Regions from separate parts of the Halioxenophilus aromaticivorans genome, predicted to be linked through region 2. Evidence: predicted binding sites of a transcription regulator. Region 2 holds the regulator's gene; the other holds the start of a gene.
The links. The regulator LexA, encoded in region 2, represses DNA repair genes until DNA is damaged. The targets are predictions, from matches to a motif close to TACTGTATNNNNATACAGTA.
Positions count from the first base shown of each region.

Region 1: the regulator LexA is predicted to act here: its motif matches at 12,810-12,829, upstream of ACGHM3_RS18675 (putative DNA modification/repair radical SAM protein).

Region 1 is NZ_AP031496.1:4,366,555-4,381,824, reverse strand. It holds gene ACGHM3_RS18735 (ATP-binding protein) at 1-656, shown strand, start outside; gene ACGHM3_RS18730 (response regulator) at 667-1,089, shown strand; gene ACGHM3_RS18725 (hypothetical protein) at 1,188-1,430, opposite strand; gene ACGHM3_RS18720 (response regulator) at 2,120-4,036, opposite strand; gene ACGHM3_RS18715 (response regulator) at 4,033-4,500, opposite strand; gene ACGHM3_RS18710 (ATP-binding protein) at 4,493-5,947, opposite strand; gene ACGHM3_RS18705 (hypothetical protein) at 6,151-6,360, opposite strand; gene ACGHM3_RS18700 (sigma-54 dependent transcriptional regulator) at 6,372-7,670, opposite strand; gene ACGHM3_RS18695 (BON domain-containing protein) at 7,884-8,558, opposite strand; gene ACGHM3_RS18690 (DUF1761 domain-containing protein) at 8,890-9,288, shown strand; gene ACGHM3_RS18685 (MFS transporter) at 9,298-10,518, opposite strand; gene ACGHM3_RS18680 (TIGR03915 family putative DNA repair protein) at 10,620-11,480, opposite strand; gene ACGHM3_RS18675 (putative DNA modification/repair radical SAM protein) at 11,491-12,801, opposite strand; gene ACGHM3_RS18670 (DASH family cryptochrome) at 12,904-14,232, opposite strand; gene ACGHM3_RS18665 (SDR family NAD(P)-dependent oxidoreductase) at 14,239-14,979, opposite strand; gene ACGHM3_RS18660 (MFS transporter) at 15,061-15,270, opposite strand, start outside.
Region 2 is NZ_AP031496.1:2,485,449-2,500,718, reverse strand. It holds gene ACGHM3_RS10930 (CsiV family protein) at 1-255, shown strand, start outside; gene ACGHM3_RS10925 (cold shock domain-containing protein) at 832-1,053, opposite strand; gene ACGHM3_RS10920 (hypoxanthine-guanine phosphoribosyltransferase) at 1,624-2,187, opposite strand; gene ACGHM3_RS10915 (mechanosensitive ion channel family protein) at 2,180-3,274, opposite strand; gene nagZ (beta-N-acetylhexosaminidase) at 3,289-4,356, opposite strand; gene lexA (transcriptional repressor LexA) at 4,928-5,536, shown strand; gene ACGHM3_RS10900 (SulA-like leucine-rich domain-containing protein) at 5,539-5,985, shown strand; gene ACGHM3_RS10895 (GNAT family N-acetyltransferase) at 6,452-7,015, opposite strand; gene ACGHM3_RS10890 (hypothetical protein) at 7,356-7,943, opposite strand; gene topA (type I DNA topoisomerase) at 8,040-10,712, opposite strand; gene ACGHM3_RS10880 (hypothetical protein) at 11,106-11,834, shown strand; gene ACGHM3_RS10875 (hypothetical protein) at 11,898-12,383, opposite strand; gene ACGHM3_RS10870 (universal stress protein) at 12,480-12,914, shown strand; gene abc-f (ribosomal protection-like ABC-F family protein) at 13,282-15,186, opposite strand.

The sequences.
Region 1 (15,270 bases), 1.9 Mb from region 2:
CGTTTCAGGCGTCCCATGATTTAAAAGAGCCGTTGCGAACCATGCGCACCTTTGCCGAACATTTGCAGAGCGATTTGGCCACAGGCGATGATGAATTGGTGAAAGAAGATTTAAACTTTATCGAGTCTGCTGGCGAACGAATGTCAGTTATGATTGATGATTTACTGCGTTTGGCTAGAGTGGGGGCGGCTGAAATCGATGAAACGGAGATCGATTTAAATGAACTTATTAATGATGCAGTGGCGCGACTAAAAACCCTAGTTGAAGATGAAGGGGCACGGGTCACCGTCGCTGATACCTTGGGACGAATAAAAGGCGATAGTACGCGGCTTGGATTAGCGGTACAAAATATCCTACAGAATGCGATTAAATTCAAAAGCCCAGAGCGGCAAGCTCAATTAACGATTACTAGTACCGATTTAGGCGACTCTATAGCACTTGGTATTTCCGACAACGGCATTGGCATTGCTGAAAAACATCAAGCGGAGGTGTTCAAACCGTTTAAAACGCTACATAGCCAAGAAAGCTATGGTGGTTCAGGTATTGGCTTGGCGGTTGTCGCTAAGGTCATCGAAAAACATGGTGGTAGCATCGAACTGGTGTCACAATTGAATGAGGGTACAACCGTTACCCTGGTGATACCCAAAGAGCGATAGTGGAGCTAGCATGAAGAGTAATGTGGAAAGATTATTGCTGGTAGATGACAACAAAGCCGACCGTGAAAGCGTGCGCAGAGCGCTGAGGAGCTTGCAAGTAAGCAGCATTTTGGACGTAGCAGAGGATGGCGCTCAGGCACTGGAACATCTGCTGAAAAGCCCTACCTCAGAGTTGCCGGACGTGATTATTATGGACGTCAACATGCCCATAATGACTGGAGATGAAGCGCTCACCAAAATACGACAAAGTGAGCGACTTCGCCATATACCGGTTGTGTTTTTAACCGCAAACGATAAACAAAGCCAGGTGATGTCTGGATACAAAAACGGTATTAATGCTTATTTGATCAAGCCGGCAAACGCCAGTGGGTACCGTGATTTGATGGCGCGAGTGCAAGAGTTTTGGCTTGAGGCTGTGGTGCTGCCTCGATAATCAAGCGAGAACTTGACGTGTAACTATAAGGAGTCAAACCCAACGCAGCGCCAGAAGCGCTGCGTTGGGTGACTTTTAGTAGCTACCAGTTGTTAAGGTTAGCAATTAGAGTTTTCGGCGTCGGCTGCATCTTTAACGTCTTCACAGGCGTCTTCAATGGCGTTACCGGCGTCGTTCATGGCGTCTTTGGTGCTATCTTTCATCTCCGAAACACTATCGTCGATTTTTTCGCCGGCGTCCTCCGCTGGGCCGTCGTCACAGGCTGCAAGCATGGCAGTGAAAACTACTGCGGCTGCGGCCATAGATACGCGTTTAATGGTTTTGTTTTGATTCATTGTCATGATCGTCTCCTAATGGGTGGAATTGGCAATTGAAAAATTGTGTTATGGCTGTTGTTTCGGTTTGGGCACTAGCTGCGAGAGTTGCGTTATCCAAAGCAGCACCCCGGCCGTGAAAATAATTTTTCCAATCATTACCGTGCTTGGAGTTCCAGTTTGTGCGAATAGGAATCCGAACGCGATTAACGATAGAAAAATCATCGACCAGCTAAACCTCACAATTCAATCAATCCTTTTTTTGCAACCACTACCGTGGTTGGTGTTCATTGTCTGATAGTCGCCTATCTAGTTACTTCTAATAACCTACCGTGTTACTAAGCGAATGCTGTGCCAACAATCAAAGTGCGCTTTATCTCTGGCCTACCGCTTGTATGGTTGAAATTTTCGATTTGAATGATAGTAGAAAGGAAAAAAACGCTGGTTTCAGCTGTAAACATTACATTCTGTTAATCTGGCGGGCTGCTTTTAAAAAATGAACCAACTGCGTAAGGTACATAGACACCGTCTTGGCATGTTAGGAAAGAGCACTTCAAATGAGACTAGAGGAGCGAAAAGCGGAGAAAAGCTGAGCATGAAAAAGCAGAGTAGGGTACAGGGGCTGACCCTTGTCAGCCACCTCTTACGCGTGCACCTGTCTGTAGTGTGTTCTTCTGTCGATGCAGGATCCATTCACCTACGCGGCGTCTGCTTGGCTATAGTGCATCCATAAGGGCCTGAATTTTTTGCATGTCCAGTGGTTTGATAAAACTGTCATTAAAGCCGCAACTAAACAGGTCGGCCTTGGAGAGTTGTTCACCACTGACGGCTAAAATCTTAGCTGAGTCATGCAACTTGCTGCGCAGTTTAGGGGCCAGCTCGTCGCCGCGCATGTCTGGTAGATTGATGTCCAGGAGTATGCCGTCAAGGCTATCATTTACCTTATTTAAGGCTTCTTGGGCACTGCTGGCGCAGTCTACTTCGGCTCCCAATAACTCCAAGATTTGGCTTGTTACTTCCAACGCATCGCGATCGTCTTCTACGATTAAGACTCGCTTGGTGTTGGACTTGGCTTTTAAGTAATGTTTCAGTAACTGCCAAACAAGGTCCCGGTCAATGGGCTTGCCCAGGTGAGCATTGAAGCCTACGTCGTAGCACTGTTGTTTTTGGTCATCCATGGTCTGGGCTGTGAGTGCCACCACGGGGTTGGGGTAATCCGCAGCGCGTAGCTTTTGTGCCAGTTCTGGGCCGGTTAAGCGAGGCATTTGTACGTCGAGAAAGATCAAATCGTAGGGGTTGTCGTGGCCGTGCTGTTGAATCATATCCCAGGCCGCTTGGCCATCTTCAGCCGAATCCACATGCACACCGGTCATGCGAATAATTTGTGATACCAGAGCCCGAATTTCCGGAATGTCGTCCGCTACCAGTACTCGACCTTGTAATTGTGGTGCCGGGGTTGGTGCTTCATAGCTGGTATTGTGTTTTAGCTTTAAATCCACCCAATGGGTGTTCTTCGCTTGCATGGGTAAGCTGACGGTAAATCGACTGCCTTCTCCCAGGGCACTTTCTACGCTGAGGTCGCCATTCAGCTTCTGCGTTAATTGTGCGCTGATGGCTAAACCAAGTCCCGAGCCAGACTCCTGACCAACCTGGCTAGGGTGTAGTTGAGAGAACGGCTGGAACAGTTTATTGATCTGCCGTTTTTCAATACCAATGCCGGTATCGATCACGGTAAAACGAATGATTTCTTCTTCGGGGCTTGGGTCTATGCGCAGAGTAACACTGCCTTGATTGGTAAACTTAATGGCGTTGCTTAGTAGGTTCAGCAGTATTTGTTGTAAACGCAGTGGATCCGTAGTTATTTGCTCCGGTATTTTGCCAGTGGCAACAAACGCCAATGTTAAGTCTTTATCGTTGGCCTTAACCTGCAACAGCTCTATTAAGTTGGTCAACAGCGGTGTTAAATAGGTCTCGGTTTTGTCTACGTCGAGTTTGCCAGCTTCGATTTTGGATAAATCCAGTACGTCATTGAGTAGGCTTAACAGGTGATTCCCATTGCGTTTAATAATACCCAGCTTTTCCACCGAGGAAGGTGTTTGGGTTTCGTGCAGAAGTAAATCGGCATAGCCGAGGATGGCGGTGAGGGGTGTTCTCAGTTCGTGGCTTAAATGCGTTAAAAATTTACTTTTGGCTTGGTTGGCCGATTCAGCCCGCATGCGCTCAACACGCTCGGCTTCAATTTGTTTGCGGGCTACCGCGTAACGTACGGCGCGGGCTAAACGTGAGGCGCTCAACTGTGACTTTACAAGGTAATCTACGGCCCCAGCCTGAGAGGCTTCTGTGTCCAGGCGAGTGTCGTCTTGGCCAGTGAGCATAATAACAGGCGCAGTAAAGCCCAGTGTTTTGGCTTCCTTAAGTAACGTCACACCATCAACTGCGCCCAAGGAGTAGTCCATCAAACAGATATCGTGCTCGTTTAGAGCCAGGGCTTTGCGGGCTAGGCCGAGGTCTGGGGCCCAGTGCAGCTCGTAGTCGCCACCTTCGATGTCCTCGAGCAGATCGCGGGTGATGATAAAATCGTCTTCATCGTCTTCGATCAGTAAAATGTTGATCTTTTTGTTGGCGGGGCTCATGGTGAGTCTCTTAGCAGGTTTTGCGCGGTGCTGTGTTTTGGGATTTCCACGAACTCAATCCAATATTTGCCCAGTGCAGACATTAACTCCACCAGCCCTTGAAAGGTAACCGGTTTGGTAAAGTAGGATGCCGCACCTAGCTCGTAGCCTTTGAGCATATCTTCCTCAGCTTTAGATGTGGTTAGTATCACCACGGGTATGCGCCTTAGGCAAGGGTCTTTTTTAATTTCATTCAGCACTTCTCTACCGTCCATGCGCGGCATATTCAAATCCAGCAGGATTATGCCCGGCCATGGATTGTCACCGGCAAATTTGCCTTCTCCGCGCAGGTATTCGAGTAATTCTACGCCGTCTTGTACAAATCGAATTTCGTTTCGCACATTGCCTTCCAGTAGGGCATCTCTGGCCAGTAATTGGTCGTCTTTGTCATCGTCAGCCATGAGTATCAGCATAGATTCATTCATCCTCACTCTCCTGGAATGTTAACGCGTCGTCGTTGCCCCAGAGCGGTTCTTTGATTTTAGTTGGCAGTGTAATCACAAATGTGCTGCCCAAGCTGGGCTCACTGTGGATTTCTATTGAACCCTGGTGCCGCTCTACTATGCGGCGGCAAATCGCCAAGCCTATGCCGTTACCCTCGTAGCGGTCGCGGCCGTGAAGACGCTGAAACGGCGTGAAGATTTTTTCTAAATACTGCGGCTCGATTCCAATCCCGTTATCTTTAATGCGGATAACGGTTTGCTCGTCGTCGGTAGTGTCGCAACTAATGCTAATGGCCGGTGTTTGACCTGGCGAAACAAACTTGATGGCATTGGTCAGCAGATTTTGGAATAGCTGCCGCATCTGCGAGGGGTCTGCATCAATAGTTGGCAATGAATCAATACTCACCGCAGTGTGGGTTTCTTGAATTTTCAGCTCCAGCAATTCTGTAACATCGGCCAGTACCTGATTTAAATCAACCTCGATAAAAGGTTCTTTACGAGTGGAGACTCGGGAGAAGGCTAGCAGATCGTCGATTAAACGCGACATGCGCTCGGCGGCAGCCTGCATACGGTCAATGTAGTCTTCTTTGTCGCCCAGCTTGCCTTGATAAATGGTTTTAATTCGCCCGCCAAAGGCCTGAATTTTACGCAGTGGTTCTTGCAAATCATGGGACGCCACGAATGCAAAGTCCTGCAGTTCGCGGTTACTGCGCTGTAGCTCGTTGGAGTAGTGTTGTAGTTCTTCAGTACGCGTTTGCACCATGTTTTCCAGGCGATCGTTTTCTTGCCGGTGACGAACCAGCGCTCGGTACACTTGTACCGCGACCAGAACAATCAAAGCAAGGCCGACGATATTGGCGATTATCATGGTGGATCGCAGGTGCCTAGCGCTGGCGGCCGCTTTTTGCGATTGTTCCGCCAAGTGGGCGTATTCAGCGCTCTCCATGGCTGACACTAACGAAGAGATCTCCGTCATGCTGGTGTAACTTTGCTGCATCCAGCGCTCGGCCAGCGGTAGGGAATCCGGCTTGCGCTCTTTTTTTTCAATGTGCAACGCCGTAGCTTTTAACCGAGCGATAACTAGCCGTTCCAACGTGGTAATGTTTTCCCTTTGACCTAGCAGGGAGGGATATTGCTTTAACTGAGTAAGGTGCAAATTGATTTCATTGACAGCAAAAAAATACCCATCCAGGTACATCTCATCACCGGATACAAAAAAACCACGCATACCCAATTCAGCGTCTTGTACGGCTGCATAGAAGTCTTTAATCGTACGCAGTACGGATTTAGTGAGGCTTGCGTCGGATTCGTTTTCTGCCAGGTTTGAAAACGCTTGGTAGGATTGCAATGCATTTAAAAACAACAGCACCAGGGCGACACCTATGGTGCCCGCCCAAACTCGAATGTACTTTCGGCCACGTTGTGGCATGCACTACCTCGGAATTTCGGTTTTAAGTCTACGTTGCTGGGCGAATTATTACCCGGCTAAGGTATGCAAACGCTCGTCGTTCGCAACAGCCTTGGACACAGATATCGGTTAAAGCCGTAACTGGCTTAACGCGGCGTTGGGGTGCCTAAAATCAATATTGGTGTAAGCCCCTTACCGGGAGGTAGCTTTGCCGCCGCCGCTAATTAATTGCTGTCCGTTTTACTAATGCTTTGGGCACACAACTTGCACTCAGACAAAATTTTATCTATACAGGCCGTGAGCTGCGCGGCGCCCTCGGCATTTTTACTGGCCAGAAGTTTAGCGAGCTCCGCGTGCACTGAAATATTATTCAAGTGATTGCGGACGGTGTGGCGAAACTCGGATTGGCTTTGTTGTTGGGTTAATTCTGGCACGTGTTGAGGCCTCACTCGTACTGGTTGAGTCGGTTGTATAAGGTTTTAAGGCTAATGCCGAGCATTTTTGCGGCGGTGGGTTTGTCACCGTCTACTTGTTCTAACGTTACCGTAATCAATTGTCTTTCCATTTCTTGAATGGTGGTGCCGGCGGTGAGTGCGTTTTGCGAAGTGGTACTTTCTGCAAACGGCGAAGAAAACTCCTGTGGCAACGACAACGTATTGGTGGTTGAGTCCGTTAGAATAAAGGCTCGATACAAAGTATGGCGCAGTTCCCGGATATTACCTGGCCAGTTGTAGTCTATTAAACGTTGTTTGACATCGTCGGTTAACACGATATTACGTTGTTGTTCTTTGTTGAAGTGCGCAACAAAGTAGTCTGCCAGCAGAGATACATCGTTGCCGCGGTTGCGTAGCGGTGGCAGGTCAATAGGGAAGACCGCCAAGCGGAAATAAATATCCTCGCGTAGGCACTGCTCGGTGGCTAATTGATCTCTGGATCTATTTGTGGCAGAAATGACGCGACAGTCTATGGGGATATCTTCGGTGCCGCCTACACGGCGTAGCATGCCAGTTTCCAATACCCTTAGCAGCGTCGGTTGCATATCGATGGGCATTTCGGTGACTTCGTCCAAGAACAAAGTGCCGCCCTTGGCCTGTTCAAATAGGCCGATTTTGCGACTGGTGGCGCCGGTAAACGAGCCCTTCTCATGGCCGAACAATTCACTGCTGAGCAGTTCTGGAGAGAAGGCGCCACAGTTAGCGGCAACCATTGCACCGCTGCATTTGCTGGCGTTGTGGATGGCCTGTGCAACCAGCTCTTTACCGGTGCCGCTTTCGCCCATGATCATGACGTTGGCGCGGGTTGGCGCCACCCTTTCGATGTAGTTATACACCTTTTTGATGACCGGCGATTCACCTACCAGCACGCCGAAATGGGCGTTGCTGTCGGTAGCGTCTTCTGGCTCTGACAAAAGGGCTTCAATGCTGGCCAAGTCGATGGGCTTAAGCAGATAGCTCACCCCAGGACCAGCGATGGAATTTACCATGGATTTAATGGCTGAGTGCCCGGTGATAAACGCGACCTTGGGTGGGCGGGATTCCGCGCTTAGGTTGTGCAGAATGTCGAAGCCGTTGCCGTCGGGAAGCATGATGTCCAGCATTAACACGTCAAAGTGTTCATTATTTAAGCGTTGGTTGGCGTCCTGCGCGGTTGACGCAATTTCTACCGTGTGACCAAGCAGTTTGATGAGCTCGGAGGTGGCATCGGTGAATAGAGAGTCGTCATCAACGAGGAGTACTTTTGACATTTTGTGTTCCTTAAACCAAGCACTAGTGGCTTGTTATATGTGGCTGTGCTGTTTGGGTCTGGCCCAGGCATTCTCATGCGTCATAGTAGCGTTTCTCTTATACAGTGCCAATGTCTGCGGCGGGATTGTTGATTGCCAGCACGTGGGTCTTTGGCATTGTGGTGTAAACGAAAAAAAGCGGGCTAGTGCCCGCTAATCGCGCTGCTTATAGGGTTAGCTTTGAAGTACTTTGATTTGATTTTGTACTTCAACAACGTCGTCTGAGTTGGTGGCAATGGCTTCAGCCAGCTGTTTTTGCACGTCTGTTTCAACTTCGCCACTCAATATTACTATTTGGTCTTTGGTATCAACTTTAATGTCGATGGCCGAGAGGTCATCGTTCACCAAGTATTTCATTTTGATAACGGCCGTTATGGTGGCATCTTGTACCGAGGCTAGGAATTCGTTTCGCTCACCATCCTTTTGCTCGTCATTAACGACTTCGATGCGGTTATCAACGCTCTCTATGCCCTCGATTGACAGAGCGATCTCATTGGCCAAGTCCTTCTTAACACTGGAATCGACTTCGCCGGTAAGTACAGCATTACCGTCTATGACCTCGGAATCCAGTTTAAAATTGTTTAGATGTTCGTTAAACAGAAAAGCCGTTTCGATCTTGCCTTCCTGCCAGCCGTTTTTGAAGTAAGCCTCACCCTCGTCGGTTCTTTGCTCGATGGTCTGGCCAACCTTTTGGGTAGCGTCCTGGGTAGCATCTTTCGTTTGCTCAACGGCAGACTCAGTTTTGTTGGCAACGGAGTCTTTATCCATGCCGGCGAAAGTCAGTGGCGCTGTCACTAATGTAACGCTGGCGACGGCTGCGGCTAGTGATTTTTTATGTAGCAATTTCATCGTTTTCTCCTTCTGCGATGGCAACGCTGGTGGCGTCTAACGCGTAATTACCAGCTCATTGATTGCCTGCATGTGCAGATTAAGTGGGTTCAAGCAGCTTAGAGTAAGTGCCTCTGTTTAAGGCTAACTTACTCAGGCTCGTGTAGGTGGTAGCTAGGACCATGCCAACACGGAAAAACCCCAAAATCCGCCGGCTTAGGCTGGTTTAATGCGCTATGGACACGCTAATCCTTGTTATTCACGCTATGGTTTGTAAAAGTTACAAGCCTGTTTAAGAGGTATTGCAAATCGGCAGTGACCATTGCCACTTACATAGAATACGGGGGCATCGATGGCTGACATTAATTATTTTGCAGTGCTGGTGGCTAGTTTGCTGGGCTTTGCCATAGGAGCAGCCTGGTATTCACCCATGATGTTTGGAGTGTATTGGATGCAGGCGGTGGGTTACGAAAGCAAACAGGGCAAAATGCGTCACCCTGCCATTATCTTTGGCGGGTCTTTCTTTGCGTTGTTTATAGTAGCTGTGAATTTGGCTTTGTTTTTAGGCCCGCAGTCCACCTTGGCCACGGGCACGATGTACGGATTTTTCACAGGCTTCGGTTGGGTGGCCATGGCTTTTTTGGTAAACGACCTATTTGAAAACCGGCCATTTCAGCTTTATTTCGTTAACGCCGGCTATCAGGTGGTTACCTTCACGGTTATGGGTGCAGTAGTCGGAGCTTGGCACTAGCGTGTTTCGCTAGCCTTTATGGCCGAACAAAAAGAGCACCCACGCTGCGGCGAAAATCGCTGTCACCACGGCGCCTATGGCAAATAGGCCCTGGCTGATAAACGGCGCTATAAGCGCGGTACCAGCGGCGGCGACCAGTATTACCAGTAATATGATCAGTGCGCTGGCCCGAGCGCTGTCGGCGCCGGCGGACTCCAATGCGGCATAGAAGCCCGGTGGCCCACGCACGCCAAAGCCTAGGTTGACCCAAATAAACAACAGCCAAACAGCCCAATTATGAGTTGCTGCCCAGCCCTGCTGAATAGCAAACCCATAGAGGCAAAGCCCGGTGGCGCCTATAAGGCTAATCACGCTGCCGGCGCAGATCATGGGCGCGCGGCCAAACTTTTCTACCCACCAGTGGCTGCTGCTGGCTGAGGCGATAAAAAAGCTCACGCCGATCATTTGCATTATCACAAAGTCTCGAATATCCCCGCCCAGTGGGCCGGCAAATAAAGCGGGTGCAGCAAACACAAACACCAATAAGCCGCCCAGCGCACAGGCTTGGCTGTTAGCTAAAAGCAGAAACCGAGAGTGGCGCAGCAACCGTCCGTAGTGGTGATTGCTGTCTAAGGGTGGGTTAACCGGCATGGTTGGGTAGAGCCGCCACCAAATCACCAGTAACGCCGCGCAGGCTACTGCCACCGTCCAAAAGCTGGCTTGCCAGCCCCATATTGCCAATAGCCATGCCCCCAATATCGGCGCCAACGCCGGTGTTAAGGATTCAATACTGCTCATTACACCGATGGCCCGGATGGCTTGGTTTTCGGGCAGAAGGGTACGAATCATAACCGGTGCAAATACAGCGGCTGCGGAGCTGGCCAAGCCCTGCAAAAACCGCAGTGCTATCAGTTGTTGCAAGCTGGTCACAAGGGTGGCCAGGACAGAAAATAAGCCATACAGGCCCAGGGCGGCGACGATGATCATACGCTGGTCCCAGCGGGCGCCCACTTCGCCAAACAGCAGCAGGCCGATACCAACTCCGGCCACAAAGCTTGCCAAGACCATTTGCGCTTGGGTGCTAGTGCCGTGCAAAAAGTCGGCGAGTTGTGGCACTGCGGGCAGTACCAAATCGGTACCGGCGAGGCCGACAATGGTGCTGGCAATGATGGATGCCAACAACAATAGCGTTCTGCCCCGCGAGGGCAAATGAGGGGAGGCGGCCTGAAATGGGCTTGGTGATTTAGACACAGAGAGTACTTGGTGTGGATGAGCGAACGGTTAGTCTGCACTGTAATGGAGGTGCTGCACATTGATCAAGCCAACAGTGCAGAGCAAGCGCTGGTAGATGATCAGTCGTTGCGCTTCTGTCTTAACTCGGCCTGTTGCTGCTGTACTCGCTTGGATTTGGCCGTTTTTTGCCAGGGTTGCGCGGCATCGGCGGCAACATAGCCTTCGCTGGTGCTTTGTGCGTTACGAATAAGATCCTTGATTAGGGCCGCCTCGGGTAGGTTTTTCCAATATTTTTTCGGCATTTCGCTCTGCATGGCCTGCACCTTAAGGCGGGCCGGGTTAAAAATACTGCGGTAGTATTGCTGCCACAAGCTTTCGCAATCGTCCTGCATGCCTTGGGGCCGGGCTATGCCTTCGCTGAATGTCAGTATAGTTTGATCCCAGTGCATGCACCCGCTGGGAGAGAGTAACGACCAAGTCATGTTTTTAAACCGCTTCACAAAAAAGGGCGCGGCGGTGGCAAAGATGTCATGTTCGGGTTCAAACCAGGCAAAGTACACCTCGCCTAGCAGATCGTGATCGAGTTTTTGAAAGCGAACGAAGGCTTCCATTTTGTGAATGTCTCGGCAGATGGTCTGGTGCCAATGGCGTAGCAGTTTTACTTGGGGATCGATGGCATCTTGCAGCAGGTTTTTGTTTTCGTACACCAAGCGGTAGGCCAGGCTATAGAATACGGCCCACTTTTGTTCGTCGCGGTAGCAACTGGCTCTGGCCAAGAGCTGTAAAAACTCAGCCGTGATGGTCGGTGTGGGATTAACCACATCTACTTGTTCAAAGTCGTCGCCGCCGAACACCAAACCTTGTTGGGCCTGTTGGCCGGTGCTATTCCAGGTAAGTTGGGTTGGGTCGATTTTGCGCTTTAACAGTTTGCGTGTCAGTTTACGCCAGGCTTTCAAATCGTCTACGTCGACTTCAAACACGTTGCCTACCTTAAAATAATGATAATTGTTGAGCTTGTTTAGGTTGCATAAAATGGGCTTTCAAATCCGCCGCGGTAAGTAATTTGTTGTGCGGGTTGTAATCGGCGGTTTCGATAAACGGTCCCACTTTTTTGGCCGATAAACCACAGCGGGATAAATCGCCAATGCGCAACCTTCTAAACTGCCGAGCTTGTATTATTTTTTCGCAGCCACGCACGCCCACGCCGGGGATGCGCAATATCATCTCTTTACTGGCGGTGTTGATATTCACGGGAAATAAATCGCGGTTTCGGATGGCCCAGGCCAGCTTGGGGTCGATGTCCAGGTCCAGCATTTGATGGGCTTCTGGCTGGTTTGTATTGGGCTGATTTGCATCGGCAGAGGTTGAGTTGCCGATGGGTGTAATTTCATTGACGTTAAAGCCATAAAACCGCAGCAACCAGTCGGCTTGGTACAGCCGGTGTTCGCGCATTAAAGGCGGCGGCATGGACGGCAGTTGTTGGTCGGAATGCGGAATAGGACTAAACGCTGAATAATACACCCGGCGCATTTTATAGCGCTGGTACAAACCGTGGCTCAAGGTGAGAATTTTGGCATCGGTGGATGGGTCTGCGCCGACGATTAATTGGGTGCTTTGCCCAGCGGGGGAGTAGTCAAACTTGGCTTTCTTTTTGCGCCGGCTGCCAATTTCTTTGTCGGCCTTGTGCTCTTTGGCTTCGTTGATGTGGTCTTGCAAGGTGCCCATAGACTGGTGGATGGTTTTGGGGTTTTTTTCCGGGGCTAGCTCTTGCAGCGCGCGCTTGCTGGGCAGTTCGATATTAATGCTAAGGCGGTCGGCGTAAATGCCCGCCGCACGCAATAGCTCCGGGCTAGCATCGGGGATGGTTTTTAAGTGAATGTAACCGCGAAAATCGTGTTTGACCCGCAAGGTTTTGGCCACACGCACCAACTGCTCCATGGTGTAGTCTGAGCTTTGAATAATGCCCGAGCTTAGAAACAGGCCTTCGATGTAGTTGCGCTTGTAAAAATCTAAGGTGAGGTTGACCACTTCCTCGGCGCTAAAGCGGGCGCGCTCTATGGGGCTGGAAGCTCGGTTGATACAATAACTGCAATCGTAAATGCAGAAATTGGTCAGCAACACCTTAAGTAGAGAGATGCAGCGCCCGTCTGGGGCGTAGCTGTGACAAATCCCCATCCCGCCGGAGGTAGAGCCCACGCCACTACCGTTACTGGAGTCGCGTTTAACCGTGCCGCTGCTGGCGCAGGAGGCGTCGTATTTGGCGGCGTCAGCTAATATGGCGAGTTTCTGTTTCAGCTTCATAGTAAGTTAACTGGTTAAGTGTACAGTATTATAGCGGCTGAAATCATTTCTGGAATAGGCAGGCACAAATACTTGTAATTGGATACGTGTACTGGACTACTACTAGCCGCAGGGCCAGTCAGCCGCGTCGACGGCGTCCAGGGGCAGGCCGTGTTTCTGGCCTTGCCAACGCATAATGAACTCGCCATCGGGGTCGTATTGTTCGGTCTGCTTATTGATGTCGAAATGCCGCTTGCCTCGTGGGTCGCAACCTACGCCGGCCAAGTATTGCCAGTTGCCCCAGTTGCTGGCCACGTCATAGTCCACCAGTTGGCGCTCAAAGTAGGCAGCGCCGTAACGCCAATCCAGTCCCATCTCATTGACAAAGCAACTGGCGACGACTTGTCGGCCGCGGTTGGACATATAACCGGTTTGATTAAGCTGCTTCATACAGGCGTTCACCAGTGAGTAGGGGGTATTACCTTGGCACCATTGCTTAAAACGGCCGGGGTAGTAACTGGTATGTGTGGGTTTGTTCTTGATGCCCTGGGGATGGAACAGGCGGGTTCCGTGTGCTCGGGCGTAGCATTGAAAGTACTCCCGCCACAGCAGTTCGAAGCCAATCCAGTAGGTTGAATCGTTGCTACCATTGTCTGCCTCGTATTGCCGAAGAGCGCGCAGAATAGCCCCCGGGCCCAGGCTGCCGTTGGCAAGCCAGGCGGAAAACTTGGTGGAGTTGCGCCAGCCGTCTAGTTCGTTGCGCACCGCCTTGTAACGGCTGGCGTTATCAGTACTGAAGTAACTGTGCAGGTGTTGTTGTGCCGATTGCTCCCCGCCTCGCCACGGCAGTGGTTGCTCGCCTGCGGTTGCTTCCGGAAATGCCCTGAGTTGCGCAAAGTGTGGCCGGTTGGGTTGCTCGGGCAGGAAGTCGGGCGCCGTTAATGGATCAAAAGCGATGTCGGCCAGTAGCGGCTCTACCTGCTTGCGAAACCGGCTGTAGCTGGCCGGTAGCTCGGAGTAAGCAAAGGGCAGGCGGCTTTGGTCGAATAAACAACTGCTGTTTGCCAGGCTAACGGTGCAATCGTTTAGGGCCTTTGTGACCGCCTGCAGCTGTTGGTTTTCGTACCAGCCAACGGGTGTGCTGGCGGCAACGCGACTGACGTTAAAATGCTCGCCCAATGCGGTAACAGCCGTTACCGGTTCATCAAAAAGGCAGTGTAAGTAGCCACCGCGCTGGCGCAGAGCAGTGCTGAGCTCGGCCACGGATTGCAGCCAAAACCTTAGCCTGTTTTGGCCCATGGTTCTTAGCCCGTACCGGTTGTTTGCTAGCCAGGCTGGGTCCAAAACCACTGCGCACACCAATTCGTCGGTCTTGCTACACGTGGCGTGGAAGCTCGGGTTATCGTGGATGCGTAGGTCGTTGGTAAACCAATACAGTGTAGTAATAGGCATAACGGCTTAGTTGGGTATGGGGGTGTTGTCCCAGGCGAACACCTGGCCGCTGTCGATGTTCGTTTTACTGCCCAGTACCGCCATCAAACACTCGGCGGAGTAGCTGGGCGTGAATAATTTTTGCGGTGCGACGTTGCGCTGAAACGGTTTGGACAGCTCGGAATCCACAGTGCCCGGATGCAAGCCAACCAACACGCTGTGCTTGTGGCTGCGGGCCAATTCGACGGCGGCGGTTTTGATAAACATATTCAACGCCGCCTTAGCGCTGCGATAACTGTACCAACCGCCAAGTCGGTTATCACCAATGCTGCCAACCCGTGCCGATAACACACCACAGCGCGACGCTGAGCCTTTATCCAGCAATGGCAGTAAATGCTTTATAGCCAGGGCCGGGCCCAGGGTGTTTACTTGAATAGATTCTAAAAATGCCTCGGCTTCCAGTTTCGCCAGGGATTTTTCAGGTTGCATCGCCTCGCTGTGTAAGGCTCCGGTGGCGATGATGAGGGTATCCAGCGGCGGGTTTTGTTTTAGCGTTTGGGCTGCGGCCAGAAGGCTTGCCTCATCGGTGACGTCGGCTTTGATAAAACCTTCATCGCCAACGTTGGACGGTTGGCTTCGGCTCAGGCACCAAACCCGGGTATTCCGCTGTTGTTGATACACTCGCACCAGGGCATTACCGATGGCGCCGGACCCGCCAAGGATAGCGACCTGTTTAACGGTGGCAGTGTTTGTAGAGGAATGAGTCACATTAGGGCCGTTCTTTAGCTATTTGCTCGGTTGTACGGCTGACTCATCCAATTGGATTAGACTGGGGCGATGACTGAGAGGTTACGAATTCATCGGTTTGGCTGCTGCAGCCGGTTGGTTCTCTGTGGCGATTTGGCTGAGCAGGGCGAGGGCAGTAACCAGCAGGGCCATCACGCCAATGAGGGCCACATTGTATTGTTGATGTTGATCGTACACCCAGCCAAAAGTGGGGGGCGCCAGCATAGAAAACGGCATAATCACAAACGACATTGCGCCCATCACTTTGCCAAT
Region 2 (15,270 bases):
ACAGACACATCCAGCGCAAACACCTCCACCAGCCAGTTCGGATTGGACAGCAACTTCTCCAGTAGCGAGATAAAAGGTCCCGCGTACATCATTGATAACATTATTTTCAACCATCAATCCCGCAAGCTTAGAACCGACGAGCTGCACTATATTGATCACCCCGCAATGGGCATCATCGCCAAAGTCACCGAGTGGGATCCTACCGCCAGCAACACCGAAGAGATGCCGGGGCCAGCGTTGAACGACGGCAATTAATCGAGCAAAAGCGTCAAAGGCCAGCGCAGTGACTAACCGGAAAACCAATAGGGACAGTTGGCCAAGGCCACTCAATAACAGCACGCATCTGGTTGATATCAACTTTTCGCACTACAAAACTGGCTAGTCCGGGAAACTCAAAGGAGGAAACAAAGAGTTGAAAGGAGCTGAGAGACTTTTGGGATTGATAGCCGTAGTTATTTGAAGCCTAAGTTCAGCCGCCTAAAGCCATGACCTTAAAGGCCGCTCTTACGCATACTCAACATGCCAAGCGACTCAGCATGCCAACTACTTGTACACCTACCTAGTGCAGGCCACCAGAGCTTAGCGAGCGTTACCCCAACCGAGGCCGTATGACTCTTTGGACAATACGCAACACCATCGGCAATCGCTAAGCTGTTAGCCTTTAGAACGAGGAATCCAGCACGCGCTCTGACGCTGCATACGCTACCCAAACTTCAAAAACCAGCGCAGTAACTACAAGGGCACTCGCTTCGTTAAGAGCCAGCGACTAAGCGATTAATTGAACCAAACGAGAAAAATACCACCCGCCCCACCAGAAGCGGGTGCTCATTTTTAATTTGTGGCCACACTCACCACGTTGTCGGCCTGCAAACCTTTATCTCCTTTCAAAAGATCAAACTCCACCAGTTGACCTTCATTCAGAGATTTATAACCGCTGCCGGTGATGTTGCGATAGTGTACAAACACATCATCACCCGCCTCAGATAAAGTAATAAAGCCGTAGCCTCTTGCATTGTTGAACCACTTAACAGTCCCGCGATCTCTAGTTGCCATTATTTTACACCCCGTTATTAGTATTAAAGAAAACAACCAAAGCAATGTAATACTCAGATCATTCCCTACCTGGTCACACCAAGTTCGTTATTCGCAAAGCGGAATTGCGACGCCAAAAGCCAAACAAATGAACCCGGAGGGTGTTGCTCGAGACTGGAGAATTTTAAAAGAAATCGAATTAAAGTATTAAAACCACCAAACCATTCGAAATAACAGGACTGTAAAGTAACCACTATTTTGAATCTGAACAACGTTTGCAGGAGCCCTCAGAGATTGATTGACTGATGAGTAAAAACATTATTGCTTTACACTAATTTAGACAACCTAAATGTGGTTTTAGGTACCAGCTTTTTTAATCGTAGGTGAAATTATTTTCGCATATCGCGTAAGTCATCATAAATTTAACAGTAGTTTTTTATTTATTATTACGAATTTCACTGATTGATCACAAAATAACTTTCCCATTGCCAATTCAACTACCGCCACCTTAACCGGTAAAGTCATTACCCCACAAAGCGAAACGGCAACCCTGAGGTTGCCGCCAAAAAGAGCCGCAAAAGAAAATCGTTATTAAGAATCTTCCACCGCGTATATTGCCGGTAGGTTTCTAAAAAAGCCTTTGTAGTCCATGCCACAACCAAATATAAACTTGTCTGGCACCTCGAGCCCTACATAATCTCCAAACTCCGGAGCCACACATCGGTCGTGATTTTTTTTCACCAACAAAGCTGCCTTTACCGAGGCCGCGCCCTCGGCACGGCAAAATTCAACCAACGATTGCAGCGTTATCCCTTCATCCAAAATATCATCAACCAAAATCACATCCCTGCCCTTTAAGCTCGATTTAGGCTCCGCAATCCAATTTAACTTTCGTCCAACCACTTCGTCGCCGTAGCGAGTCGCGTGAATGTAATCCATTTGTAGCGGCATTGTTAATTTACTAACGAGTTTAGCCGTAGCAATCAACCCACCGTTCATTACACAAAGAACAAGTGGTGTTTTTTCGCTGTAGTCGTCATTTAAACGCGCAGCTAATTTTGTAATGGACGCATCGACTTGTTGTTCCGATAACAACACAGAAGATTTTTTAAAGATCGCCATTGCATCGTCATAGGCAGTTATTTTTTTATTCACTTTGAGCAGACTCCTTTGACAGTTTAGACAGCTCTGGCAAGCTATTTATATGTATAGTGGATGTTGGGAAGGCAATTTCTGCCCCATTACTTTCAATAATCGACATTACTTTAAATAGCACATCTTGCTTAACTTGGTGGTAAGTCACCCAGTGGGTTGTTTTTGTCAAGACATAAATAAAAAAGTCGAGGGAGCTAGGCGCAAAACTGTTGAAGTTCACAATTTGAACCAAGTCATGGTCAATTGCTTCATGCTCTGCCAACATCGCTTTCACTTGTTCAACGATCTGCGGCAGTTTTTTCGCATCTTGATAACGCACACCAATAGTTTCGTAAATACGACGATTTGTCATTCGCGATGGATTTTCAACAGAAATCTGGGTGAAAATTGCGTTGGGTACGTATAAAGGACGCTTATCAAAGGTACGAATCACGGTTAAACGCCAGCCGATAGACTCCACGGTACCCTCTATTTCTTTATCCGGAGAGCGCACCCAATCGCCCACTTTAAAAGGCCGATCAAGATGAATCATGATCGCGCCAAAAAAATTGGATAACAGGTCTTTCGCTGCAAAGCCTACCGCAATACCACCGATACCACCGAAGGCCAGCACACCGGATACGCTGTAGCCAAGAGACTGCATAATGATCAACACACAGGAAACGATGACCGAAATGCGCAGTAACTTGCTCACTGCTGCAGCCGTAGTTTCATCCACCGAAGCCTTGTTGCTTTGGCCTGCTACCAGAATAGTTTCCGCCTGTTTGATAAACCGCACCAAAAACCAAGCCAGCAAAAGGATCAGACCAAGTTCGCGCACCAGGGGTACGATTTCCAGTAAATAGGAAGCGTCCTGTTCTGGATAGGGTTGCGTGGCAAACGCTAAGCCCACCAACAAAATAGCAATGTTGATAGGGGCCATGGCGGCGGTGATAAAACCATCGTCCCACAGGTTCCGAGTGATATTTGTCTTTTTCAGAAGATGCTTAAGAATCAACCGCACAATAAATGCAACGGTAAAAGTGATTAACGTGATGACAAAGGTCTGCATCATCCAATGATCAAAATACGCTTTTAAAAACTCCATCGAAACGATCCTATTTACTGTGGCGCTTTAGGCGCACAATCATCGATCTGCGCAACCTGTTCAACGAGAGCCAAGGCCGATTGAAGGCGAGCACTTTCTTGCTCTGAAAGAGTAGCACTTGATTTGTTTATCATGGCCAGCTTTGCTTGATAGGCCACCTGAGACATTTGGGTTGTAGCAAGCTTATCCAAAACCTCCACAGCCCCCTCTCGGTTATTACACACCAAAAGCAGATCGCAACCGGCGGAAAGCGCAGACTGGGCACGCTCATAATAGCTACCGCCGGATTGTGCCGCTGCCATACTTAAATCGTCGCTAAAAATTAGCCCGGCAAAACCCAACTGCTGACGAAGAATATCCTGCAACCAAACCGACGAAAAACCAACCGCATTGTCGTGGACTTCCGGAAAAACAATGTGCGCCGGCATAACGGCTTGCAAATGCGAGCGACACAGATGGGTGAAGGGAACGAGATCATCACTAGCGATAACATCAAAAGGACGCGAATCTATGGGTAATTCGTAATGGCTGTCCGCGGCAACCTTACCGTGGCCTGGGAAGTGTTTACCGACGGCAGCCATACCCGCCTCTTTGAAGCCGTCGCAAAATGCGGCACCAAGCTGGGCCACCATTGAGCCGCTGTTGCCAAACGAACGATCGCCGATGGCTGCACAGTGACTGGAGTCTAGGTCCAATACTGGAGCAAAGCTCAAATCAACACCCAAGGCGTTAATTTGCCTTGCCAATAACCAGGCCACCTCTTTGACGGTTGATATTGCCACGGCAGGATCTGAGCGATACAAAAGCCCCAACTTTGCCATAGGGGGAATACGAGCGACGCCTTGTTTTAAGCGCTGAACCCTACCCCCTTCCTGATCCATACAGATCAAGAGATCCGACCGCAACGATCTGAGCTGGGCGCAGAGCTGCCGAACTTGATTGGCATCGACAATATTGCGGCTAAACAGGATCACCCCGGCAGTCGCCGGGTGCAATAGTACCCGACGGTCTTCCGCGGTCAGCTCTGTGCCGGCAAAGTCGACGATGGCCGGCCCACTTATGACAGGTGTTTGTTGTGACATGCTGCTAACTCGACGCCTTTTACAAAGCCGGCAACACTATGATGCCAGTGAATAGGTGTCAACCCAAAGCCGGCCTTGCTCAATCCGTCAGGTTCCTCCTATCGCCCTGTTACCGATATAGCCTGTGACTCAAACCGATTTAACTCGAGTGCTCCGCACAAAGCTGCCTCCATCGAGGATCTTATTAGGCCCCTAAAACGGACCAATTTTGTGATTGTTAACACATATTAAACTATCGACGAGCAAAAAACTGTTTGTACATACAGTAAAACTAGGGTATAAATCACTGTATAAATCAACAGATGGCTACCTACCCCGCATCGCTGTGCGATCAGCTATTAGCATTGAGCAAGAAGCCAACGGCGCATTGGGGTCTTTACAGGGGTTGTGTTGTAAGTGGTGTTGTAAGTGGTGTTGTAAGTGGTGTTATAGGAGGTTTTGCCTGGGTACCTAAGGTGGAACCGGCACTGCCAACTGGCAAGGTACCAATAGCAGTAACAACTCGCTGTAAGACAACGCAGTAATAAATAGCAAGTAAAACAACAACGAACCAAACCAAGTGGACCTACACATGGAAAAATTAACGGCTCGGCAAGAACAGATCTTTAATCTGATTAAGTCTCACCTAGAGGAAACCGGCTATCCGCCTACTCGAGCGGAAATCGCTGAGATTTTGGGGTTTCGTTCGCCTAACGCAGCTGAAGAACACCTAAGAGCATTGGCACGCAAAGGCGCCATTGAAATGATCCCCGGGGCATCTCGGGGAATACGCATTCCCGAGCCGGAAAACAGCGGTTTACCGATTGTGGGGCTGGTTGCTGCCGGCCACCCTATTCTGGCTCAGGAAAACATCGACACCTTTATGGATGTTGACCCTGCCATGTTCTCACCCAACGCAGATTACCTGCTCAAAGTGCGCGGCATGAGCATGAAAGACGTCGGTATTATGGAGGGCGATTTATTGGCCGTGCACAAAACCACCCAAGTTCGATCCGGCCAAATCATTGTCGCCAGAATAGAAGACGAAGTTACCGTTAAACGATTAAGACGTGGAAAGAATCGTAATCACATCGAGCTGTTACCCGAAAACGACGAGTTCGACATCATCAACGTAGATCTACGCGAAGAGAGCTTCTCAATTGAAGGTTTAAGCGTGGGCGTTATTCGCTTGGGAGTGTAATCATGGCCGCTACATTACCGCTAGATTTTGAAGTAACAACACCATTGGCAGCAACACCATCTGTTGCCAAGGGCGTTCCTGCCAGTAATTCTGATCACATCACGGAATTGCTCGTATCAAAGTACTGCCCAGACTATCTGCAACTGTTGTTGCCCATGCTAAGCCACCAATCTCGTATTGCTGGCTCACGCTGGATAACCTGGATTGCCAACTCCAAGCTCGATAAACAATTGTTGGAGAGCTTCGGTGTTGATACACAAAAGGTCCGCTTTGTGTATCCACGGGATACCGACGTAATCTTTGACCTAGTTGAAGAAGCCCTAGTTGCTGGCAACAGCCACTGTGTTGTTGCCGTTAACGAAAACTTTTTAGCTGAACAAATGCATCTCTTAAACAGTGCTGCCAAGTTTGGTAACGCGATGGGAATTCTGGTTTCGCACCGAGACTAACCCCACTCTTAGATAACGCGCCCTATGGCGAGCTGTCTGCGAGAATTGGTTGTTGTGGAGGTGCGGCCGGCGAGGTGTGGCCGGCGAGGTGTGGCCGGCGAGGTGTGGCCGGCGAGGTGCGGCCGGCGAGGTGTGGCCGGCGAGGTGTGGCCGGCGAGGTGTGGCCGGCGAGGTGTGGCCGGCGAGACGTATTTTACGGGAAAAGCGATTTGTAGCCAGTATGAAGAGGCAAATTGCTACATCGACTTTGTAAGCAATTGCCAGATCCGGTGCTTTAGGCCAAGGTGTTTAGACCCGAAGCTTTAAACACGACACCTTAAGCTCAGTAGGTTAAACCCGGCTCCTTGTATTTAGACCTAGCACCGCTATAAGAGGCCGTAAACCGAGCATCTCAACTCCAGGACCTCAGGCTATTCTCTATAAACCGGCCTTTAAATCAGCCCGAACATTAAGCGTAAAACAGGCCTTAAAAAAGGCGCTTGGATAAAAACAGACTGTTAGGGTCTTGCTTGTAATTTGCAAACGGTGGGCACTCGGCAAAACCCATTTTGCCGTAAAGGGCCTGCGCCGGTTTAAAGAACGGCATACTCCCGGTTTCTAAACTCAAACACTGATAACCCCGCATTTCAGCTTGCTCAATCACAAACGCCACCAAGGCTTTGGCGATGCCCCGATTTCTAAAAGATTCCGCCACTCGCATGGATTTGATTTCGCCCTCCAAAGCGGGTGGGCAACTCTTGCCAGCATGCAAGCGTGGCAGTTCTTTTAATGCAATACAGCCAACTATCTGTCTATCACCTGCTGCATCCCTCTTGCCGCCATCACTTCCTTTGCCAGCATCAGTTTTGGCGCTTATAGAGTACGCCGTCCAAAAAGTGATTTCCGGAGCCCGCAGCCCTTCTATATCCAACGCATGTTTGGATTCAGGCGGTGAAACAGCCCGCATATCGTCTATATGCTGTTGTAAAAAATTGGCAATTGCTTCCCCACGTAAATCGTCTTTTTCAATGCAGATATCCGCAGGATTCATAGCTGCCAGGGCCTGTAGTATTAGGTTTATGCTACCTGAGTTAATATTATTTGAGTTTACGTGATTAGTTTCGTGCTATTGGGGTTCATGCTACTAGGGTTTGTGCGACTGGGTCTGTACTATTAAGATTTGGGCCGTTTGATTTCCTGATAAATACGATAACAGCGAACGAACTGGCTGCGCAAACAAATGGGCCCTAGCCATCGCGTCTAGTCATCGCGTAATGGTACTGGCGCCCAGAGCAGGCTAGCTTGGTGTATTGTTGCGTAGATGGGTGGCGGTTTTTCACCGCTTTTAATTTAGGCGGATCTCTCTGGTGATTAAAACAGAGGTTACAAAGTTAAAACTCGTGGTAGTTTTCTCTGTGGCGTTGCACCATTTCATAGCAAGCTTGGTAAAATTGTTGGCATTGCTGCTGTGATAAAAAATACTTTCCACTGCCAACCTGCTCTGGCGACACTGGGGTAACACCCGCCCCAGATTCTTTGGCAATTAATACCATGCCAGAAGGCTCACTTACCGTCGGGCTGGCTGCTGAGCGAGCTTGGCCCTCTTCAGCGTCTTCAGCTTGCAATGCAATCGGGTGTGTTTTAAGAGCATCGTAAGCCGTTATGAGCCGCTGTAACCAGCTACCCTGGGTCCGTGCTAGGCTCGCCAACTCAACCAGCTGTGGGATTACACTGCCCTCTTGGCTAAATTGCTCTAAATCCGCAATGCTGGCTGGTAAAGAACCGCCTGCGCCGACACTGACGCTACCAACCTGCTGGTTAACTTCTTGTAGGTAATTATTCAGCGCACAGCCTAGCAACTCCACAACGGAATAATACCCGGCAAGCACCGCCGTTTTGTTTGCGCTTGGCTCTTGATCTAACAACGCCTTGGCCAACGCTAAGCGCTGGTTAACCACACTGGTATAAGAAATAGACACGGCAGGCCTCAATTACACAGTGAAAAAGGGCCAACACCTTCCTGCGGAATGGTCTGGCCCTTGGTCAGCGGCGGCGCCGCTGTACCATCCTTAAAATTACTTTTTGGCTTTCTTTTTAGCCTTAGCCGGTGCTTTTTTGGGGGCGGGTTTGGTAACGTTCCACTTGCCGCCCTCATAAAATGCCTTCCAACCAGTTGCCTTACCATCAACTTCAGTTTGCACGTACTGTTCTTTGGTTTTACGACTGTAGCGCACCAAGGTTCGGTTGCCATCATCGTCGGTTACCGGCGCAGACATTAAAAAGCCGTATTTGGGGTCTATCTCACTTTTGTGAGGTAACAACTCATCAATGTAAGGTGCCCTGGTCTCCCGGTTTTTGGGGAATTGGCTAGCGGCCAAGAACAAACCAGATGCACCGTCTCGCAATACGTAGACATCATCCACTTTTTGGCAAGCCAGCTCCGGCATAGGTACCGGGTCCATCTTCGGTGGTGCGGCCTCACCGTTACGAAGCAACTTACGGGTATTGGAGCAAGATTCACTGGTGCAGCCGAAATATTTTCCGAAACGGCCGGTTTTAAGCTGCATCTCAGCGCCGCATTTATCACATTCCAATACCGGGCCATCATAACCCTTGATCTTAAACTGCCCTTTTTCGATCTCGTAGCCAGAGCAATCTGGGTTGCGCCCACAAATGTGAATTTTGTGACCTTCATCCAGCAGATAGCTGTCCATGGCGGTGTTACATAAAGAACAGCGACGTTTAGCGCGAAGCAACTTGGACTCGGCTTCTTCGTCTTTGTCGACATCCACCGCCTCGTCGCCTGGTATCAGGTTCTTTGTACTTTTGCAGCGCTCTTTGGGCGGTAAGGCATAACCGGAACACCCCAGGAATACACCGGTACTGGCGGTGCGAATTTGCATGTCACGACCACAGGTTTCGCAGGGAATGTCAGTATCCGTAGGCGAATTGGCGCGCATACCATTGTCGACATCTTGGGCTTCGGATAATCGCTTGGAAAAGTCTTCGTAGAAGTCATCCAACACCGCTGACCAACTCTTATCGCCGTCAGCCACCTGGTCCAAAGACTGTTCCATCTTGGCGGTAAAGCCGTAGTCCATCAGCTCGTTAAAGCTTTCCTGCAAACGCTCGGTGACGATATCACCCATCTTCTCGGCGTAGAAACGACGATTCTCTAAGCGTACATAGCCGCGATCTTGAATGGTGGAGATAATCGCCGCGTAGGTTGAAGGACGGCCGATACCCCGCTTTTCTAACTCTTTGACCAAACTGGCTTCACTGAATCGAGCAGGGGGTTTGGTGAAGTGCTGCACTGGGTCGAGGGCAGTTAGATCCAGCTTATCGCCAACTTTTACCTCCGGCAAAACCTGATCTTCTTCTTTTTTACTAACCAGCGGCTGCACTTTCAAAAAACCATCAAAGCGAATCACACGGCCACGGGTTCGAAGCTCGTAGCCCTCGGTTTCAACAACCACGGTGGTACTGGTGAACTGAGCAGGTGGCATTTGACAGGCCACGAACTGTTGCCAAATTAGGGCGTACAGGCGCTCGGCGTCACGCTCCATACCCTTAAGCTGTGTGGGCTGAACATTCACATTGGAGGGTCGAATCGCTTCGTGCGCCTCTTGCGCTCCCTCCTTGCTAGAGTAAAAATTGGGGTTTTCCGGCAGGTATTTATCACCGTACTTGTCAACGATAAAGTCGCGGCAGGCGGCGATGGCCTCTTGGCTTAAATTGGTCGAATCGGTACGCATATAGGTGATGTAACCCGCTTCGTACAAGCGCTGCGCCATGGTCATTGTTTTCTTTACAGAAAACCCTAAGCGATTACTGGCAGCCTGCTGCAGAGTAGATGTGATATAAGGCGCAGAAGGCTTGGATTGAGTCGGCTTGTCTTCACGGTTGGTTATGACATAGTCCGCACCCTGCAGGGCATTTACCGCCTTATCGGAGCCTTCTTGGTTTTCTGGGCGATAGGATTTATCAAGGTATTTTTTAACTTCGAAACGCAGCTGATCTTTGCCCTGGCTGACCAGATCGGCGTGCAGCGTCCAGTATTCCTCGGGAATGAATGCCCGAATTTCATTCTCTCGCTCTACAATGAGCTTCACCGCAACGGACTGCACTCGCCCTGCGGACAAGCCACGAGCAACCTTTTCCCACAACAGCGGCGAAACCATATAGCCAACGATTCGGTCCAGAAACCGACGCGATTGCTGAGCGTTGACGCGGTTCATGTCCACAGGGCCAGGCGATTTAAACGCTTCTTGGATTGCGGACTTAGTGATCTCGTTGAATACCACGCGCTTGTAGCGATCGGTGTCGCCACCAATCGCCTCACGCAGGTGCCAGGCAATGGCCTCCCCCTCTCTATCCAAATCCGTTGCGAGGTAGATGGTGTCGGCATCAGTGGCCAAGGATTTCAGCTCAGAGACGACCTTTTCTTTGCCGGGTAGAATCTCGTAGTTGGCTTTCCAGCCATGTTCTGGGTCAATACCCATCTTTTTGATGAGCGCAGTTTTGGCTTTTTTCTGCTTGTGAATGACCTTTTCTTCGGCTGACAGCTTACGTGTAATTGCCGCTTGGCGAGCGCGTTCTTTTGGATCCACCGCACTGGACTGGCCACCTTTACTCGGCAAATCTCGAATGTGGCCGACACTGGATTTGACCACAAAGTCCTTTCCTAGGTACTTGTTGATGGTCTTGGCCTTGGCCGGTGATTCTACAATTACTAACGATTTTCCCATGCTTTAGGTTCGCCCTGAGTCACTGGTTGATTTTTGCTCTATGCGGCTTTCTGTATAGTTAGGGCCGCATATATAAGTCCTGATTGATCGGCGGTCAAGCCATTCTGTTCCACGCCCTGATGAAAGAAAGGCTCAGATAGGGACAAAATTTCGCTCCAAATGGCCTTCAAATGACACGCCTAAAACCGATTTGGCGCCTTAAATAACACACATACAAAATTTCCGACGACATTAAAAAATCTGCGCTCCAGGCCGAAAACCTAATGTACCTTCAGCTAATCGGTTGCCCCCCAAACCATGACTTCAATGTTAGCAGTGCTGCTCTTTGTCGCCATTTGTATCGCCTCATTGTGCGTGGTGAGCTGGGCAAATCACCTTGAAGCAAAGCGCCGAATGATAAAAAGCCAATTGCGCGTGCTCAAATCACAATATGAAGAATTACAACAGGTTATCGCCGCTGTGGACCAAACCGTAGAGCCTCGAGCGGTCACAAGGTTCCTCAACCAAGCTGGATTAGACCTAGCCAAGTCCATGCAAGAGCTGGCACCGGAGGACGGCTATGTGCTCGCCGCCGTTGCCAATACTGAAGAACTGCAAAGAGAGTTGCAGAATGAAGTAATAGAAGGCCGAGTTTATCGCATACGCGAATCTGACTCACAAATTGCGTTAACCCAAAGTCAATTGGACAAAGCCGCTACTGTGCTCACCCAACAGCACTCCACCGGCGCTATCAGCCCGGAAGAGCTCAACACCTACAAAAGACACCTAATGTGGGCCCATCTGATGCTGCCAACGCTGTCCTACGTTGCCCAGGGGCACCAGGCCATAAGCCGCAGCGAATATTTACCAGCAAAAGCGTTTTATCAAAAGGCCAAGGTAGCAGTGAACAACTCTAACCACCCGGACCCCCGCCGAGCTCAAATGGTGACCGAACTGACCGAGATCATTGAGCGCCAGCGACGTTCTCTATCTAAGGAAATCATGGTTGAAACCAACTTCAACCCTCCGCCCCTGGTCGAGTCAGACAACACGGTCGATGACCAGACCGAGGGTACGCAATCCAGCTCTAAAAGCGCCTCTAATAAAAAGAAGAAAGAAAGCGTCAGCAAAAAAGCCCCCTAGCCGCATATCGGCCCAATCGTACACTAGGCCAATCGAATGCCGGGCCAACCTCAGTATCTTGAATCAACCAGAAACGCTGGCTCGTAAAGCCAGTAAAAACTCAGCCACCGCGGTTAAATCCTCTGAACGATCCTCACTCCAATCCACAAACGCACCCAAACCATCAAAACCCATGGCATACACCCCTGCCGGTAAATTAGCACTTTGCAGAAACTGTTCGGTGGAGGGGCGTACCTGATCTTGGTCGGAATACAGTTGCCAACAGCCTGCGACGTGTAATTCGTGTTGATAGTCTTTTTTTACCAGCAATAGTTTATCGTGGTGCCGATCATCTGCCGCCCAGGGTAAGCTATAACGCATGGCTCCTGTAGGCCGTTTACCCGCCTTGCTAGGCCAACCGCCGGTGCTTACGGTAAGCCCCTGGTTAGCCGCCTGCTGCCGCAGTTTTGCCAGCCTGCGCTGCCTCCCCGAAGGCTGCATGAGCATCACAGGCCCCACAGCCATAGCGATCACCAGCACAATGATTAGAATAGTCCAGCCACTTTGCATACTTTTGCACCAAATCAAACGCGGTTTATTAATTTGCGCTAGTTTACTCGCAGAGACTTTGGGTTACTATTGAACCCATAACAAAGGGGGTAAATTATGAGCACCTATCAACACATCATCGTAGGTTTAGATCTTTCCGAAGAATCAAAACAGATACTGGAAAAAGCGCACTTCCTGGCAACCGCAGCAAACGCCAAATTATCCATCGCGCATATTATTGAGCCACTGGTTTTCACCTATGGTGGCGATATACCCATGGATATCTCTTCCGTACAAGAGCAAATAGAAACCCAAGCAACGACTGACCTCGCCAAAATAGGCCAGGAATTCGGTGTGGCACCAGAGAATCAATACATCGTCATTGGCCAACCCGCCAATGAACTGCAAACCATCGCCGCAGAACACAATGGCGATCTAATCGTGGTGGGCAGCCACGGTAGGCACGGGCTGTCCCTGCTGCTGGGCAGCACTTCCAACTCCGTGCTGCACGGCACCCATTGCGATGTACTGGCCGTGCGCGTAACCAGCTAACGGTGCCAGTAAAGGGATTAAATAGGACCGCAGAGGCCTGCTGACACTGATTCGGAGCCTCTGTTGAGTCAGGAATTAGCCCAATCTAGGCGCGAACCGCGAAGTTTGGTGGGTCCAAATAAGTGGCGAGCAACAACGAGTGGGCTATCTCCTGTCTCAACCCGTAGGGCTGGGGCTGCGCACCCAGCCCGTTTACCGCTCTACGTTGATGCCAATCTATGCAGGCTCACTACATTTCACTCTTAGCGCTTAGTTGAACGGGAATTTGGTCGGGGCGCGTAGCTCGGGGCGCGTAGCTCGGGGCGCGCAGCTCGGGGCTAGGGGCGCGTAGCCTCCAGCAGTGGCGCCAAGTTGGTATTAACCGGCCCTAACCTTCTGCCATGGCCTCAAGCTCCATCCAGCGCTCCATGGCTTCTTCGAGCTGTTGCTGCGCTTGGCTCAGTTGAGCTAGGGTTGCGCTTACTTTGTCGTGCTCTTCTTGGTAAAACTCCGGTGCAGCCATTTCGGCCTCTAGCTCAGTAATGCTGGCTTCCAAGGCTTCTATTTGGCCGGGCAGCTGCTCCAACTCACGCTGTAGTTTATAGCTCAGTTTTTTTGCTTTTTTGGTGACGCTCTCCGGTTGTGCTTTTGGCAGCGTGGTGGTCTCTGCTTGACGGGTGTCGGTCTTCGCTTTTGCCGAGGGCACCGCCGGCCGCTGGCGCAGCCAGTCGTGATACCCTCCCACATATTCCGCCACGAGGCCATTACCTTCAAAGGCAATGGTGCTGGTTACCACGTTATCCAAAAATTGACGATCGTGGCTCACCAACAGTAACGTACCCTGGTAGCCCGCCAAAACTTCCTCGAGCAGTTCCAGAGTTTCAACGTCCAGGTCATTGGTGGGTTCATCCAGTACCAGTAGATTACAAGGCTTGCTAAACAGTTTGGCCAGCAACACCCGGTTGCGTTCACCACCGGACAGCGCCTTTAGCGGAGTCCTGGCCCGGGCCCCGGTGAACAAAAAGTCACCCAAATAAGAAATTACGTGGCGTTGCTGGCCATCAATCTCAATAAATTCCCGTCCCTCGGCGACGTTATCTACCGGTGTTTCGTCAAGGTTCAGCTGGCCGCGCATCTGATCGAAATAGGCGATATCCAGGTTGGTACCAATGCGCACCTCACCCTGCTGGGGTTGCAGTTGGCCAAGGATAATTTTCAGCAAGGTACTTTTGCCGATACCGTTGGGGCCGATAAAACCGACCCGGTCGCCGCGCAAGATGGTGGCACTAAAATCATGAATCAGAGGAACATCGCCAAAGCCGTGTTGAATGTGACTCAGCTCGGCCACCAATTTGCCGGAATTAGAACCGCTTTGAATATTCAAGTTGGCATTGCCCTGTCGCTCTACCCGTTCCTGGCGCTGCACCCGCATGGCCTTCAGCGCGCGCACCCGCCCTTCGTTACGCGTTCTACGTGCCTTAATTCCCTGGCGAATCCAGCCCTCCTCCTCCGCCAGGCGCTTATCAAACAGCGCGTTATGCCTGGCTTCCTCGGCCAGCTTAGCTTCTTTAAACTCTAGGAAACCATCTAGGTTGCCGGCAAACTTGGTGATATGGCCGCGGTCCAGCTCGGCAATGGTGTTAGCAACCGAGTTGAGAAAGGTCCGATCGTGGGTAATCAGTAACACTGCCCCGCGAAAATCCAACAGCTGCTCCTCGAGCCATTGAATGGTTTCCACGTCTAAATGGTTAGTGGGCTCATCTAAAAGCAGCAAATCCGGGTCGCAAACCAAGGCCCTGGCTAGCGCAACGCGACGCCGCCAACCGCCGGAGAGCTCCCCCATTTTGCGCTCGCCATCCAACGCTAGCCGCTCCATGATTGCCTCGATCCTCTGTTCGATAAGCCAGCCGTCTTGGGCTTCAATCTCCTGCTGCAACACCGCCAATCTGTTCATTTCAGCGTCGGTTGTCACAGACTTTGCTAAAGTTACATAGTGTTGAATGGTTTCACCCAGCGTACCTAGGCCCAAAGCGACGGATTGGTAAACCGTTAGCTCGTCGGCATCAGGCAGGTCTTGCTCCAGGCGAGCAATCTTGAGGCCCGGCTTACGCCAGACGGAGCCATCATCCAGCTCGACGTCGCCCGCCAGTATTTTTAACAAACTGGATTTACCGGCACCATTGCGGCCAATAAGGCAAACCCTGTCGTCGCTGGTGATTTCCAACGACTGTTTCTCCAACAATATGGTGGAACCATAATTTAGGCTGCCATTATCTAGCTTTATCAACAACATACAGTTTAATTTCTACAAATTACTTTAATTAACAGCTACACTTGTTGGGTCGCTGTGCGTTCGAAAGGCAAGAAAGATACTGGA